DNA from 2 places in the Amycolatopsis sp. NPDC004378 genome. Region 1 is predicted to be linked to the other one. Evidence: riboswitches for the same ligand, from Rfam matches in the RefSeq annotation. Region 1 holds a riboswitch; the other holds the start of a gene.
The links. A riboswitch is a leader RNA that binds a small molecule or an ion and turns the genes downstream of it on or off. The one in region 1 is predicted to bind glycine.
Positions count from the first base shown of each region.

Region 2: another riboswitch for glycine. It lies ahead of gcvP (aminomethyl-transferring glycine dehydrogenase); the one in region 1 lies ahead of gcvP (aminomethyl-transferring glycine dehydrogenase).

Region 1 is NZ_JBSGDR010000003.1:231,851-239,075, forward strand. Features, by position in the region: gene ACWEN0_RS12670 (hypothetical protein) at 71-304, shown strand; gene ACWEN0_RS12675 (CDP-alcohol phosphatidyltransferase family protein) at 318-938, shown strand; gene gcvH (glycine cleavage system protein GcvH) at 1,039-1,425, shown strand; gene garA (glycogen accumulation regulator GarA) at 1,563-2,033, shown strand; gene ftsR (transcriptional regulator FtsR) at 2,030-2,776, shown strand; gene ACWEN0_RS12695 (bifunctional nuclease family protein) at 2,992-3,465, shown strand; gene ACWEN0_RS12700 (MerR family transcriptional regulator) at 3,572-3,967, shown strand; gene trxA (thioredoxin) at 3,979-4,314, shown strand; gene ACWEN0_RS12710 (TetR/AcrR family transcriptional regulator) at 4,295-4,927, opposite strand; gene ACWEN0_RS12715 (MerR family transcriptional regulator) at 5,207-5,785, shown strand; glycine riboswitch at 5,828-5,926, shown strand; gene gcvP (aminomethyl-transferring glycine dehydrogenase) at 6,096-7,225, shown strand, end outside.
Region 2 is NZ_JBSGDR010000005.1:342,551-349,775, reverse strand. Features, by position in the region: gene ACWEN0_RS19245 (glutamine synthetase family protein) at 1-353, shown strand, start outside; gene ACWEN0_RS19240 (gamma-glutamyl-gamma-aminobutyrate hydrolase family protein) at 334-1,044, shown strand; gene ACWEN0_RS19235 (aldehyde dehydrogenase family protein) at 1,041-2,405, shown strand; gene ACWEN0_RS19230 (3-oxoacyl-ACP reductase) at 2,405-3,172, shown strand; gene ACWEN0_RS19225 (hypothetical protein) at 3,169-3,366, opposite strand; gene ACWEN0_RS19220 (hypothetical protein) at 3,442-3,822, opposite strand; gene ACWEN0_RS19215 (helix-turn-helix domain-containing protein) at 3,927-5,219, shown strand; glycine riboswitch at 5,389-5,487, shown strand; gene gcvP (aminomethyl-transferring glycine dehydrogenase) at 5,527-7,225, shown strand, end outside.

The DNA.
Region 1 (7,225 bases):
GTGCCGAAGATCTTGGTGGAGGCCGAAGAGCTTCCGTCCCCCGAAAACCCATCCCGAGCCCGTGAGAGCGATGAACGCCGACGCTGTGACCAGCCCCGATGCCAGCACCGACGAGCACCCCGACGTCCCGTCCGGCCCCCCGACCGTCCCGAGCAGCGTCGTCTGGTGCTGCGGACGCCCGTACGTCCTCGAGGCGCGCCCCGGCCGCGCCCGCTGGATGGGCACCGACCTCCGGGGCCGTCCCGAGGCCCTGAGCAGCGCCGAACTGCAGCGACGCGGCTGGAGCCGCCGCCGCGCCTGCTGACTACGCTGGGCGAGTGAGCACAGCCGCACCCGAGCCCGCCGCCGAGGCGGGCGCCGCCGAGCCGTCCCTGCTGAAGCAGGCGTTCAACGTCCCGAACATGCTGTCCCTGCTGCGACTGGCCGGCGTGCCCGTGTTCCTCTGGCTGCTGCTCGGTCCCAAGGAAGACGGCTGGGCGCTCGCCCTGCTGGTGTTCAGCGCCCTGACCGACTGGCTCGACGGCAAGCTGGCCCGCTGGCTCAACCAGATGTCCCGGCTGGGCCAGCTGCTCGACCCGGCGGCCGACCGGCTCTACATCCTGGCGACCCTGATCGCGTTCCTGGTCCGCGAGATCATCCCGTGGTGGGTCGTGGTGCCGCTCGTGCTGCGCGAGGTCGTGCTCGGCGTCTGCGTGCTCACGCTGCGCCGCCGCGGCTTCGCGCCGCCGGAGGTCACCTACATCGGCAAGGGCGCCACCTTCGTCCTCATGTACGCGTTCCCGTTCCTGCTGCTCGCACAGGGCGGCTCGGACGTCGCCGCGGTCGCCCGGCCGATCGGCTACGCCTTCACGATCTGGGGCGCGGTCCTCTACGTCTGGTCCGGTGTGCTCTACGTCGTCCAGGCGCGCAACGCCCTGCGCGGCACCGCCGGCGACTGAGCGCGACGCTTTTCCCGGGGCGTGGGCCGCGGCTGGGCCGTGTGGGTGTAAGACTTCGCCCAGCACGTTTCGCCAGTGAGGGCATGAAAGGGGACCGGCGGTGTCCGCTCCTGAAGAGCTTCGCTACACCGAGGAACACGAGTGGGTCGCCACCCGCGGCGAGGACACCCTCGTCCGCATCGGCATCACCGAGTACGCGCAGGACCAGCTCGGCGACGTCGTGTTCGTCGACCTGCCCGAGGTCGGCCGCCAGGTGAGCGCGGGCGACGTGTTCGGCGAGGTCGAGTCGACCAAGAGCGTTTCCGAGCTGTTCGCGCCCGTCGACGGCGAGGTCGTGGCGGTCAACGACGCCGTCGCCGACTCGCCCGAGCTGATCAACAGCGACCCCTACGGCGAGGGCTGGCTGATCGAGATCCGCCTCGACGACCCGGCGGGGCTCGAGGCGCTGCTCGAAGCCGAGGCCTACGACGCCCTGACCAAGGGCTGAACGAGGCTCCCACCCGGTCGGACCAGCACTGCGCCGGTTCGGGGAGCCGGGGCTCGGAGAATCGATCAGGCACGGTACGTTGGCAGCTACACGTTCTTGAGTACTAGGCAACACAGCATGTGTGGAGGAGAGCTCAGGTGAGCACGAACGACGGGCCCGGCGGCGTTCCCCCGGAGCAGTCTCCGGAGCGGACCTCTGTCTTCCGGGCCGACTTCCTGGCCGAAGCCGAAGGCCACGAGTCCGCCCCGGCCGCGGAGGCACCGGTCCAGGGCGTCGACGCCCTGCCGCCGGGTTCGGCCCTGCTGGTCGTGAAGCGCGGGCCCAACGCGGGTTCGCGGTTCCTGCTCGACCGCGACACCACCAGCGCCGGGCGGCACCCGGACAGCGACATCTTCCTGGACGACGTCACGGTCTCCCGCCGGCACGCCGAGTTCCGGCGTGAGGGCGGCGAGTTCGTCGTCATCGACGTCGGCAGCCTCAACGGCACCTACGTCAACCGCGAGCCGGTCGACCAGGCCGTCCTCGCGGGGGGCGACGAGGTGCAGATCGGGAAGTTCCGCCTGGTCTTCCTGACCGGCCCGGGTCACGGGGGCCAGGGGGCGCAGTGACGGCGGCCGGGCGGCCACAGAACCACGGATTGAGCATCGGGGCGGTCCTGGCGCAGCTGCGCCAGGACTTTCCCGACGTCACCATCTCCAAGATCCGGTTCCTCGAAGCCGAAGGCCTGGTCCAGCCGGGCCGGACGGCGTCGGGGTACCGGCAGTTCGCCGCGGCGGACGTGGAGCGCCTGCGGTTCGTCCTGGCCGCCCAGCGGGACCACTACCTCCCGTTGAAGGTCATCAAGGAGCAGCTCGACGCGGCGGACTCGGGCGCGGATACCACCGCGGCCCTGCCCCGGCCGCCGCGCCGGCTGGTGCCGATCGACGCGCCGGCGGAGAACGTCGGCCTGCCCGTGGCGGACGACTTCGCCGCGGGCAAGGAGCTGCGCCTGACCCAGGAGGAGCTCCTGGAGCAGGCGGGCATCGACGCGGCGGTGCTGGCCGAGCTGCAGCAGTACGGCCTGGTCCGGCCCGGTCCCGCGGGGTTCTTCGACCCCGACGCGGTGCTGGTCGCGCGCACGGTGAAGGCGATGACCGAATTCGGTATCGAGCCGAGACACCTGCGTGCCTTCCGCGCCGCGGCCGACCGCGAGGTCGGGTTGCTGGAGCAGATCGTGACCCCGGTGTACCGGCACCGTGACCCGGAAGCGAAGTCGCGCGCCGACGAGGTCGTCCGGGAGCTCGCGGCACTGTCCGTGACGCTTCACACGCTCCTCGTCAAAGCGGGAATCCGCGGCGTGACCGGGTGTTGATCGTAACGGGGCAGTGAGATCCTCTTTGCGGTCCCATGTCAATGACTGAATGTTCGGCACCGCATGCCGTACCGTGAAGGCAAGGGTTTGCGGCAGGCGAACCGAGATAGTCTCGACAGCGAGCACAGCGCGGGGATGACGGGTAGCGTCGGCAGTGGCGGCGTCGAGCCGTTCCAGCGTTTGAGCCCGTGTGCGCGAGAGGGAGGCGAAGCCCGATGAGCGAAATGCGCGTCGTCGGTGTGCGGGTCGAGCTGCCCGCGAATCAGCCGATCTTGTTGCTGCGGGAGACCGAGGGTGAACGGTACCTGCCGATCTGGATCGGCTCGGTCGAAGCCACCGCCATCGCCTTGGAGCAACAGGGAGTCCGGCCGGCCCGGCCGCTCACGCATGACCTGCTGAAAGAGGTCATCGGAGCACTCGGCCGCGAGCTGGAGCAGGTCGTCATCACCGACCTGAAGGAAGGCACGTTCTTCGCGGAGCTCGTCTTCGACGGCGACATCCGCGTGTCCGCCCGGCCGAGCGACTCGGTCGCCCTGGCCCTGCGGATCGGCGTCCCGATCCACGCGGTGGACGCGGTGCTGGAAGAGGCCGGCCTGATCATCCCGGACGAGCAGGAGGACGAGGTCGAGAAGTTCCGCGAGTTCCTCGACTCGGTTTCGCCCGAGGACTTCCGGGGTGCGGACACCTGATCCCGCGGGCGAGTGCGTCCGGGGGCACGCCCCCGGACCCCATGACCCTCCCGCGGTAGCGGGATTCACTTGCCTTGACGTGGACGTCAACGTCTAGCGTCGGGGTATGCGGATCGGAGAGCTTGCGCAGCGCACGGGTGTCACCACCCGTGCGCTGCGGTTTTACGAGGCCCAGGGCCTCCTCGCGGCCCGGCGCTCGGCGAACGGCTACCGCGAGTACGACGAGGACGACCTGCAGCTGGTCAAGGAGATCCAGACCCTGCAGACGATCGGTCTGACCCTCGACGAGACCCGGCCCTTCGTCGAATGCCTGCGCAGTGGCCACGAGACCGGCGACGCCTGCGAGAGCTCCATCGAGGTCTACCGGCGCAAGCTCGAAGAAGCCGACGCGCTCCTCGCCCGGCTCGGCGGCATCCGCGCCGAGCTGGCCGCGAAGCTCGCCGGCGCCCTCGCCCGGCAGGCGCCCGATCCGTGCGTCGTCCCCGATTCCCCGCGTCCGTGAAGGAGCCCGCCATGTCCGAAGTCGTCGCAGTCACCGACTCGACGTTCCCCGAAGTGCTCGGCAGCGACGTGCCCGTGCTGGTCGAGTTCTGGGCCACCTGGTGCGGGCCGTGCCGGATGGTCGGCCCGGTCCTCGCCCAGCTCGCGGCCGAGCGGGCCGGGGAGCTCACCGTCCGGAAGATCAACGCCGACGAGAACCCGGAGACGACCCGGTCCTACCAGGTCATGTCCCTGCCCACGATGATCCTCTTCTCGGGCGGCGAGCCGGTCGAGACGATCGTCGGCGCCTTCCCGAAGGCCCGCATCGAAGAGCGCCTCGACCGCGCCCTCACGGCGCCGTCGCTTTGACGAACGTGTCCGCGACCTCGCGCTCGTACTTCTCCAGGTCCAGCGACGGGTCGGCCGCGTACGCCGCGGCCACCCCGTCGATGGCCTGCGCGATCGACATCGCCATCACCTCGGGCGTGAACCCGCCGAACACGCCCTCGGCCTGACCCTGCTTGAGCTGGCGCGCGAGCCCGTGCACCCGCATGTCGTCGACCAGGACCTTCGTCATCGACCAGCCCTCGGCGTCGTCCGCGTTGGCCGACAGCTCCGAGAGCACCTTGACGCACTCCGGGTAGGCGCGCAGGAAGGCGATCGACGTCTCGATGTGCGCCCGCAGGTAGCCGGGCCGGTCCGCCGGGTCGAGCCCGCCGCCGGTCCGTGAGGCGAGGAACTCGTTCTTCGTCTCGACGACCGTGCTGAGCACGGCCTGCATCAGGCCGGCCTTGTTCGTGAAGTGGTAGGAGATGAGCCGGGTGCTGCTGAGCCCGGCGCGCTCCTTGATCTTGGCGAACGTCGTCTTGCGGTAGCCGAGGTCGGACAGGACGCCGATGGTCGCCCCGACGATCTGCGCCCGGCGGGCCGCCTCCGTGACGCTGAGCCCCAGGTCCGCCATGAGGTCGGTGTTTACTTGCATGAGTAAAAAGTTACTCGGCTGAGTAAAAGCGGTCAAGAGGTTTGAACCACCGCGTCCGGGGTACGGTGAACGGCGCAAAGGCTCATCCGTCCGTTGAGGCTTGCCGCGCGTCGCGTTGACCGGCACTGTCCGGGCGCTTACCGTCGAAGGAGGTAAATCGCCACGGTGTGATTCGACGGTCTGGGGCCGGACCGTGGTGGTTGATCTCCGGTCGGTCCCGCTCCTGGGACTTTCCGGCTGTCATTCGCCGGCCGTCAGGTCGGGCGAGGGGAGGCTTGCGTGGTCGAGGCTGGTTCCGAGAAGCAGCCTGTTGAGGTCGCGAGTGGCGAGCAGGGTGAGCTGTTCCCCGACAACTCGCTGCCGGACGAGCTGGTGGGCTACCGCGGCCCGGCGGCGTGCCAGATCGCGGGCATCACCTACCGCCAGCTCGACTACTGGGCCCGGACGAAGCTGGTCGCACCCAGCATCCGCACCGCACACGGCTCCGGCTCGCAGCGGCTGTACTCGTTCAAGGACATCCTGGTCCTCAAGGTCGTCAAGCGGCTGCTGGACACCGGGGTCTCGCTGCAGAACATCCGGGTCGCCGTCGACCACCTGCGCGTGCGCGGGGTCCGCGACCTGGCCCGGGTGACGCTGTTCTCCGACGGCACCACGGTCTACGAGTGCACGTCGCCGGAGGAGATCGTCGATCTGCTCCAGGGCGGCCAGGGCGTGTTCGGCATCGCGGTCAGCGGCGCCATGCAGGAGATCAGCGGGACGATCCACGAGTTCCCGGCCGAACGGGCCGACGGCGGCGTCGTCGAGACGCACGAGCCGGACGAGCTGACCCAGCGCCGCAACGCCCGCAAGACCGGGTGATCACCGCTGCGGCGGACGGAGTAAGGTTCCCCGTGCGGTCGACGAATCCGCGCGGGAGAGTCCGAGCCACACCTTGAGCTCGGCGCCGAAGGAGCAAGTCCTCCCCGGAACCTCTCAGGCACCCTGGACCGCGCGGATGAGACGCCTCTGGAAAGCGGGTCGTCAGGACACAGCCTGATGGCCCCGCCGACGGTGCAAGCCCGGCTCAACCTCGGGCGAAACTCTCAGGCGCCCTCCGGGGTACGGACAGAGTGGGGAGGGCCAGGACATCGCGGTCCCGGCCCAGCCCCGCCGTCCCCAGGAGGCCCCCGTGAACCCGTCACTCGCCTCGCTGGAACAGGGAATCCCCTTCGCCGAGCGGCACATCGGGCCCGGGCCGGGCGAACTCCGCCGGATCCTCGACGTCATCGGCGTCGCCTCCCTCGACGAACTCGCCGAGCGCGCCGTTCCTTCGTCGTTGCGCTCCTCGTCGGCGGCTTTGGAACTGCCGCCCGCCGCCACCGAGGCCCAGGCGCTCGCCGAACTGCGGGAGCTGGCCGCGCGGAACCGGCCGATGGCCCAGATGATCGGGCTCGGCTACCACGACACCGTGACGCCGCCCGTCATCCGGCGGAACGTCCTCGAGAACCCGGCCTGGTACACGGCCTACACGCCCTACCAGCCGGAAATCTCCCAGGGTCGCCTCGAGGCCCTGCTCAACTTCCAGACCATGGTCGCCGACCTGACCGGGCTGCCCGTCGCCAACGCGTCCCTGCTCGACGAGGCCACCGCGGCCGCCGAGGCGATGACCCTGGTGCGCCGCGCCGGCAAGTCGGCCTCCAGCCGGTTCGTCGTCGACGAGGACACCCTGCCGCAGACCCTCGCCGTCCTCCGCACACGGGCCGAACCGCTGGGCATCGAGCTGGTCGTCGAAGACCTGTCCCAAGGGCTCACCGGACTCGGGCTCGGCGGCGACTTCTTCGGCGTGCTGCTGTCCTACCCCGGCGCGTCCGGTGCGGTGCGCGAACTCGACCTGACGATCGCCGACGCCAAGAAGCACGGCGCCGCGGTGGTCGTCGCGGCCGACCCGCTCGCCTTGACCCTGGTGCGGCCGCCGGGAGAGCTGGGTGCCGACGTCGCCGTCGGGTCCACCCAGCGGTTCGGCGTCCCGCTCGGCTTCGGCGGCCCGCACGCGGCCTACCTCGCGGTCCGCAAGGGGCTCGAACGGCAGCTGCCGGGCCGGCTGGTCGGCGTCTCGAAGGACGCCGACGGCGCCCCCGCGTACCGGCTCGCGTTGCAGACCCGCGAGCAGCACATCCGCCGCGAGAAGGCCACCTCGAACATCTGCACCGCGCAGGTCCTGCCGGCCGTGATGGCGTCGATGTACGCGGTGTACCACGGGCCCGACGGCCTGCGCGGGATCGCCCTGCGGGCCCACCGGATGGCGACCGTGCTGGCCGC
Region 2 (7,225 bases), on a different contig from region 1:
CGCTGCGCGTGGTCGGGCACGGCGAGTCGCTGCGCGTGGAGAACCGCGTGCCCGGTGGCGACGTCAACCCGTACCTGGCCGTCGCCGCGCTGATCGCCGCCGGGCTGCACGGCATCGAGAACGAGCTGGAGCTGGAAGAACCCTTCGCCGGCAACGCGTACAACTCCGACCGCGGCACCGTGCCGACCACTTTGCCCGAGGCGGCCGCGGCGCTGGCCGGCAGCGAGCTGGCGCGGGAGGCGTTCGGCGACGACGTCGTCGACCACTACCTGAACGCGGCCAAGATCGAGATCGACGCCTACAACGCCGCCGTCACCGATTGGGAGCTCGTCCGTGGCTTCGAGCGCCTCTAAACCGGTCATCGGCCTCACCAGCTACCTCGAACCCGCGAAGTTCCTGGTCTGGGAGACCGAAGCCGTGCTGCTGCACCGGGTGTACGTCGACTGCGTCGTCGCGGCAGGCGGCATCCCGGTGCTGCTGCCGCCGGTGTCGGCCGAGCACGACCGGCTCGTGTCCACAGTGGACGGCCTGGTGCTGACCGGCGGCGCCGACGTCGAGCCCGAGCGCTACGGCCGGGAGGCGCACCCCGCGACCTACACCCGGCCGGACCGGGACGCCTTCGAGTTCGGCCTGTTCGAAGCGGCCCGGCGCGCCGGAAAGCCGGTGCTCGGCGTGTGCCGGGGCCTGCAGGTGATGAGCGTCGCCCTCGGCGGCTCGCTGGTCCAGCACCTGCCGGAGGCGACGGGGGCCACCGAGCACCAGCCCGCGCCCGCGACGTTCGGCCGCGGCACGGTCACGCTCGCCGAGGGCAGCCGGGCGGCGGCGATCCTCGGCCCGGAAACCAAGACCCTGTGCTACCACCACCAGGCGATCGACCGGCTCGGCGCCGGCCTGGACCCGGTGGGCTGGGCGGCCGACGGCACGATCGAGGCCGCCGAAGTGCCCGGCGAGTTCACCCTGGGCGTGCAGTGGCACCCCGAGCAGGACAGCGACGACGTGCGGCTGTTCCAGGCCCTGGTCGAAGCGAGCAAGGAGAAGCGATGACGACGTTCGACGTCCGGAACCCCGCCACCGAGGAGGTGGTGCGGACCGTCCCGCTGACGAGCGCGGAGGAGACCGACGCGGCGATCGCCCGCGCGCAGGCGGCGTTCCCGGCCTGGCGCGACGTCACGCCCGGCGACCGCGCGCGGCTGCTGCGGCGCTTCGCCGACGCCGTCGAGGCCGACATCGAGCACCTCGCGCGGCTGGAGGTCGAGAACTCCGGCCACACGATCGGCAACGCGCGCTGGGAGGCGGGCAACGTCCGCGACGTCCTCAACTACTACTCCGCCGCGCCGGAACGCCTGATCGGCAAGCAGATCCCGGTACCGGGCGGGGTCAACGTCACGTTCCATGAGCCGCTGGGCGTGGTCGGCGTGATCGTGCCGTGGAACTTCCCGATGCCGATCGCCGGCTGGGGCTTCGCGCCCGCGCTCGCCGCCGGCAACACCGTCGTCCTCAAGCCCGCCGAGCTGACGCCGCTGACCGCCGTCCGGCTCGGTGAACTCGCACGCGAAGCGGGCATTCCCGAGGACGTCTTCCAGGTGCTGCCCGGCAAGGGATCCGTGGTCGGGCAACGGTTCGTCGACCACCCGGGCGTGCGCAAGGTCGTGTTCACCGGTTCCACCGAGGTCGGCAAGCAGATCATGGCCGGCTGCGCGGCGCAGGTGAAGCGCGTGACGCTGGAGCTGGGCGGCAAGAACGCGAACATCGTCTTCGCCGACTCCGACCTGGAGAAGGCCGCGGCGACCGCGCCCTACGGCGTCTTCGACAACGCGGGGCAGGACTGCTGCGCGCGGTCGCTGATCCTGGTGCAGGCGAGCGCGTACGACCGGTTCATGGAGCTCCTGGAGCCCGCCGTGCACGGCGTCGTCGTCGGCGACCCCGGCGACGAGAAGACCGAGATGGGGCCGCTGATCTCGGCCGGGCACCGGGAAAAGGTGGCGTCCTACGTGCCGGACGACGCGCCGGTCGCGTTCCGCGGCAGCGCGCCCGCCGGGCCCGGCTACTGGTTCCCGCCGACCGTCCTGACCCCGCCCGACCTGCGGCACCCGGCCGTGGCGGAGGAGGTGTTCGGCCCGGTCGTCGCGGTCGTCCCGTTCGACGGGGAAGCCGACGCGATCCGGATGGCCAACGCGACCGAGTACGGCCTGTCCGGGTCGATCTGGACCCGCGACGCCGGTCGCGCGTTCCGCGTGGCGCGCGGCGTCGAAGCCGGCAACCTGTCGGTGAACTCGCACTCTTCGGTGCGCTACTGGACGCCGTTCGGCGGGTTCAAGCAGTCCGGCCTCGGCCGCGAGCTGGGCCCCGACGCCGCGGCGGCGTTCACCGAAACCAAGAACGTCTTTCTCAGCACGGAGGAGTAATGGTCCAGCGTTTCGAAGGCCGCGTCGCGGTCATCACCGGCGGCGCGAGCGGCATCGGCCTCGCGTCGGCCCGGCGCCTGGCGAGCGAAGGCGCGAAGGTCGTCATCGGCGATCTGACGCCGGATTCGGGCAAGGCCGCGGCCGACGAGGTCGGCGGCGCGTTCATCCAGACCGACGTCACCGACGCCGAGCAGGTCGAGAACCTGTTCCACAGCACGGTGGAGCAGTTCGGCTCGGTCGACGTCGCGTTCAACAACGCGGGGATCTCACCGCCCGAGGACGACTCGATCCTGACCACCGGCATCGAGGCGTGGGAGAAGGTCCAGCGCGTCAACCTGACGTCGGTGTACCACTGCTGCAAGGCCGTCCTGCCGCACATGCAGCGCCAGGGCCGCGGCTCGATCATCAACACGGCGTCGTTCGTCGCGGTGATGGGCGCGGCGACGTCGCAGATTTCGTACACGGCGTCCAAGGGCGGCGTGCTGGCGATGAGCCGCGAGCTGGGCGTGCAGTTCGCGCGGGAGAACATCCGCGTCAACGCACTGTGCCCGGGCCCGGTCAACACGCCGCTGCTGAAGGAGCTGTTCGCGAAGGACCCGGAACGCGCCGCGCGGCGCCTGGTGCACGTGCCGGTGGGTCGCTTCGCCGAGCCGGAGGAGATCGCGGCGGCGGTGGCGTTCCTGGCGAGCGACGACGCCAGCTTCATCACGGCGTCGCAGTTCCTGGTCGACGGCGGCATCTCGGGCGCCTACGTCACCCCGATCTAACGCTTGGTCGGTTTCTTGACGCCGTACACCTCCCGGAGGTAGGTCCAGGCGGCGTTGAGCTTCTTGCGCTCCTCGGAGACGAGCCGTTCGCGCCGCCGCAGCACGCGAACGGCGATCTCCGAGGCGAGAAAGGCGCCGGCGGCGAAGGTGAGCACGCCGACGATGAGCGTCAGGGCGATGATGGTGGTGGTCATGCTCACCAGCGTCGACGCCGAATGGGCGATTCGTCCCTGCGCAAAGCTAGCGGGTTTCGTCAGCTTCGTGCGGGCCTATTTGCGAGAGCAGACGTTCCGCTCCATCGACGCGACCAGCATGTCGGCCTTCGCCCTGTCGCCCACCGATACGGCGGTGTACCCGACGACCTCGCTTCGCGGCATGTGGGCGAGGTTGTCGCACGCGATGTCCGTGGACCGCTTCGAGCTGGGCAGGAGCTCCTGCACCTGGTCCGCCGAGGCCACGGTGCCGGGAAAGATGATCGACACCGTGTCGCGGACCACCGCTTCGTAGTCCGGCTCGCTCCTGGCGGGACCGGAGCTCCGGTCCACGGCCAGTGCGATCGACACCGCGATGACGACCACCGCGGCGACACTTACGAGCGCGAGACCGGCGACCACGGGTCGGCGTCGGGGGGCGCGGGGTTCCGTCGTCATGGCCGGTCTCCTTCCGCGGACGGCACTGGTGTCGCGCCATCGGGGGCCGGTGTTGCGTCGGCTGCTCGATCGTTACGAGCCAGGAGCTGCGTTAGCTTTGTGAGGTGACGCACTGGCGCGCCGACGAGTGGGCGGAAGCGGTCCGGACGGGCATCCGCGCGAAAGGCCTCTCCCTCGACGAGGCCGCCCGGCGGATCGGCGTTCCGACGTCGACGCTGCGCAGCTGGATCGAGCACCGGCACGCGCCGAAGGTGACCGTTTTCGATCACTGGGCTCAGCTCGCCGAAGTCACCGGGCTCGGCGAGGCCGACCTCCTGCGCGTTGCCGGGGTGCTGCCCGACTCCCTCGCGAGTCCGGTGCACGTCGCGCACGCCGCGAAAGCCCTTCGGGAGGGCATCGACCGGGCCGGGCAGTTCCTGCGGCAGGCCACCGCGCTCGTCTACTCCTCGCCCGGCACCCAGGTGGCCAACGCCATCGCCGCGTCGCCGGTCGACTGGGAGATTCGGATCCGGTCCGCCACCCGCGGGGACGAGGTCCGCGTCACCTACCACCACTACGTCGGGATCGTGCCGCCGCGGGACTTCCCGCACGACGACGCCGAGGTGCGGCGGATCCTCGAGCACGACATCCTCGGCGAGCTGTGGCGGCCGCTCGGGCTGTACTGGCGGGTCGCCGAGGTGCACGACTGGCACGAGCCGCCGCGGCTGGTGATCCAGGTGCCCGAGCAGGAGGCGACGCGCCCACCTGCGCCGTCGCCGGTGGTCTCCGCGCCGCCCGTGGTGGTGCTGTCGCCGATCTGGGGCTACGGCGAGCTGCTCGCGTCCCTGGTCGCCGACGGCCTCGGGTTCGGCAACGTCGACTTCCGCTACTTCGGCCTCCCGGACGCGATGGCCGACCGCGTCCGGATCACCGCCCGCGAGCTGGCCGGGCCCGCGCCGCAGCTGGTGCACTCGGTGCCGCCGATCATGCTGCTGCACGGCTTGGCCGTGCCCGACCTGACCGGCCGGCTTCCGGTCGTCGTCCGCTACGGCCCCCGCATGCGCGAGCGGGCAGCGCGGATTTACCGCGAGCCGCTGCTCGAAGCCGGGTTTTCCGACCCCGAGGAGGGCGCGAAGGCGATCGAGGACGCGATCTCGGTGCCGCCGGGCTGCGAGTACTTCGAGGTGACGCTCGCCGACGAGGACGTCTTCGACGGCGACCACCCCTCGCTCGACCGGCTCAACGACTCGGTCGCGTGGCTCGCCGAGCAGATCGTCGAGCAGGTGCTGCTCGGCGCCGGGCACCCGCCGGTGCCGCTGGGCGGGCCGCTGAAACGCCTGGTCCTGCCCTCGGGGCGGGTGCGGCGGCCGCCCGCGCTGGCCGGGAGCGTCGTGCGTCGAGCCGCGCTCGAAAACTGATGTGGCGTTGCCCGGGTGAAGTAGACGGACCTCGAACGGGCCGGGTACCGTAACCGCCACAACTGCAGATCGGGCCGTAGAGCCGGGGCGGGAGAGTCCTCACGACGTCAGTGGGGCACCGAAGGAGCAAACTCCCCAGAATCTCTCAGGTACCTGTTACCGCTTCGCGCGAGGCCACTCTGGAAAGCAGGCGCACCCGCGCCTCACCCAAGGTGAAAGCCGTGTCTCCCACGGTGAAACTCTCAGGTGCCATGACAGAGGGGGAGTTCCCAGCGCACCGCTGTGTGCCCGGCCCGAGGAGCTCCCCATCACTTCAACGCAGTTCGACGCCCGCCACATCGGCCCGTCCGAGGCCGAACGCGCGAAGATGCTGGCCGAGTGCGGCTACGGCAGCCTGGACGCCCTCGTCGGCGCCGCCGTGCCGAGCGCCATCCGCGCGACGAAGGAACTCACCCTTCCGCCCGCCGCGTCCGAAGAGGACGCCACCGCGGAGCTGCGCGCCCTCGCCGCGCGCAACCGGCCGATGACGCAGATGATCGGCCTCGGCTACTCCGACACCGTCACCCCGGGCGTGATCCGCCGCAACGTCCTCGAGAACCCGGCCTGGTACACGGCGTACACGCCCTACCAGCCGGAGATCTCCCAGGGCCGGCTCGAAGCCCTCCTCAACTTCCAGACGATGGTCGCCGACCTGACCGGCCTGGCCACCGCCAACGCCTCGCTGCTGGACGAGTCGACCGCCGTCGCCGAGGCCGTCACGCTGATGCGCCGCGCGTCCAAGTCGAAGTCGAACAAGGTCGTCCTCGACGCCGAGTGCCTGCCGCAGACCATCGCGGTCGTCCGGACCCGCGTCGAGGCCCTCGGCATCGAGGTCGAGGTCCGCGACCTGCTCACCGGCCTGCCGGACGAGTTCTTCGGCGTCGTCGTCCAGTACCCCGGCGCGTCCGGCGTGCTGCGCGGCCGCGGCTTCTACCACGCGATTTCCGAGTCGGCGAAGGCCGCGGGCGCGCTGTTCACCGTCGCCGCCGACCTCCTCGCGCTGACGCTCATCACCTCGCCCGGCGAGTTCGGCGCCGACGTTGCCGCCGGGTCGACCCAGCGCTTCGGCGTCCCGCTCGGCTACGGCGGCCCGCACGCCGGGTACATGTCCGTCCGCGCCGGGCTCGAGCGCTCGCTGCCCGGGCGCCTGGTCGGCGTCTCGGTCGACGCCGACGGCAACCCGGCTTACCGGCTGGCGCTGCAGACCCGTGAGCAGCACATCCGCCGCGAGAAGGCGACCTCCAACATCTGCACGGCGCAGGTGCTCCCGGCCGTCCTGGCCGCGATGTACGCGGTCTACCACGGCCCGGACGGCCTGAAGCAGATCGCCCAGCGCGTCCACGGCCTCGCCGCGGGCTTCGCCGAGGCGCTGCGCAAGACCGGCGTCGAGGTCGTCCACGAGTCGTTCTTCGACACCGTCGTCGCGCGCGTCCCGGGTCAGGCCGCCGAGGTCCACGCGGCCGCCCGCGAGGCCGGGATCAACCTCGGCCACGTCGACGCCGACCACGTCCGCGTCGCGTTCGACGAGGTCAGCACCCCCGCGATCACGGCGAAGGTCCTGCGCGCGTTCGGCGTCGAGGAAGAGACCCAGGACAGCGTCGCGCTGCCGAACGGCCTGGCCCGCGAGAGCGGCTTCATGGGCCACGAGGTCTTCGGCACCCACCGCTCCGAGACGGCGATGCTGCGCTACCTGCGCAAGCTGTCCGACCTCGACTACGCGCTCGACCGCGGCATGATCCCGCTCGGCTCCTGCACGATGAAGCTCAACGCCACCACCGAGATGGAGCCGATCAGCTGGCGCGAGTTCGCCGGCATCCACCCGTTCGCCCCGGCCGAGGACGCCGAGGGCTACCACGTCCTCGTCGAGCAGCTCGCGGGCTGGCTGGCCGAGGTCACCGGCTACGACAAGGTGTCGCTGCAGCCGAACGCGGGCAGCCAGGGCGAGCTGGCCGGGCTCCTCGCCATCC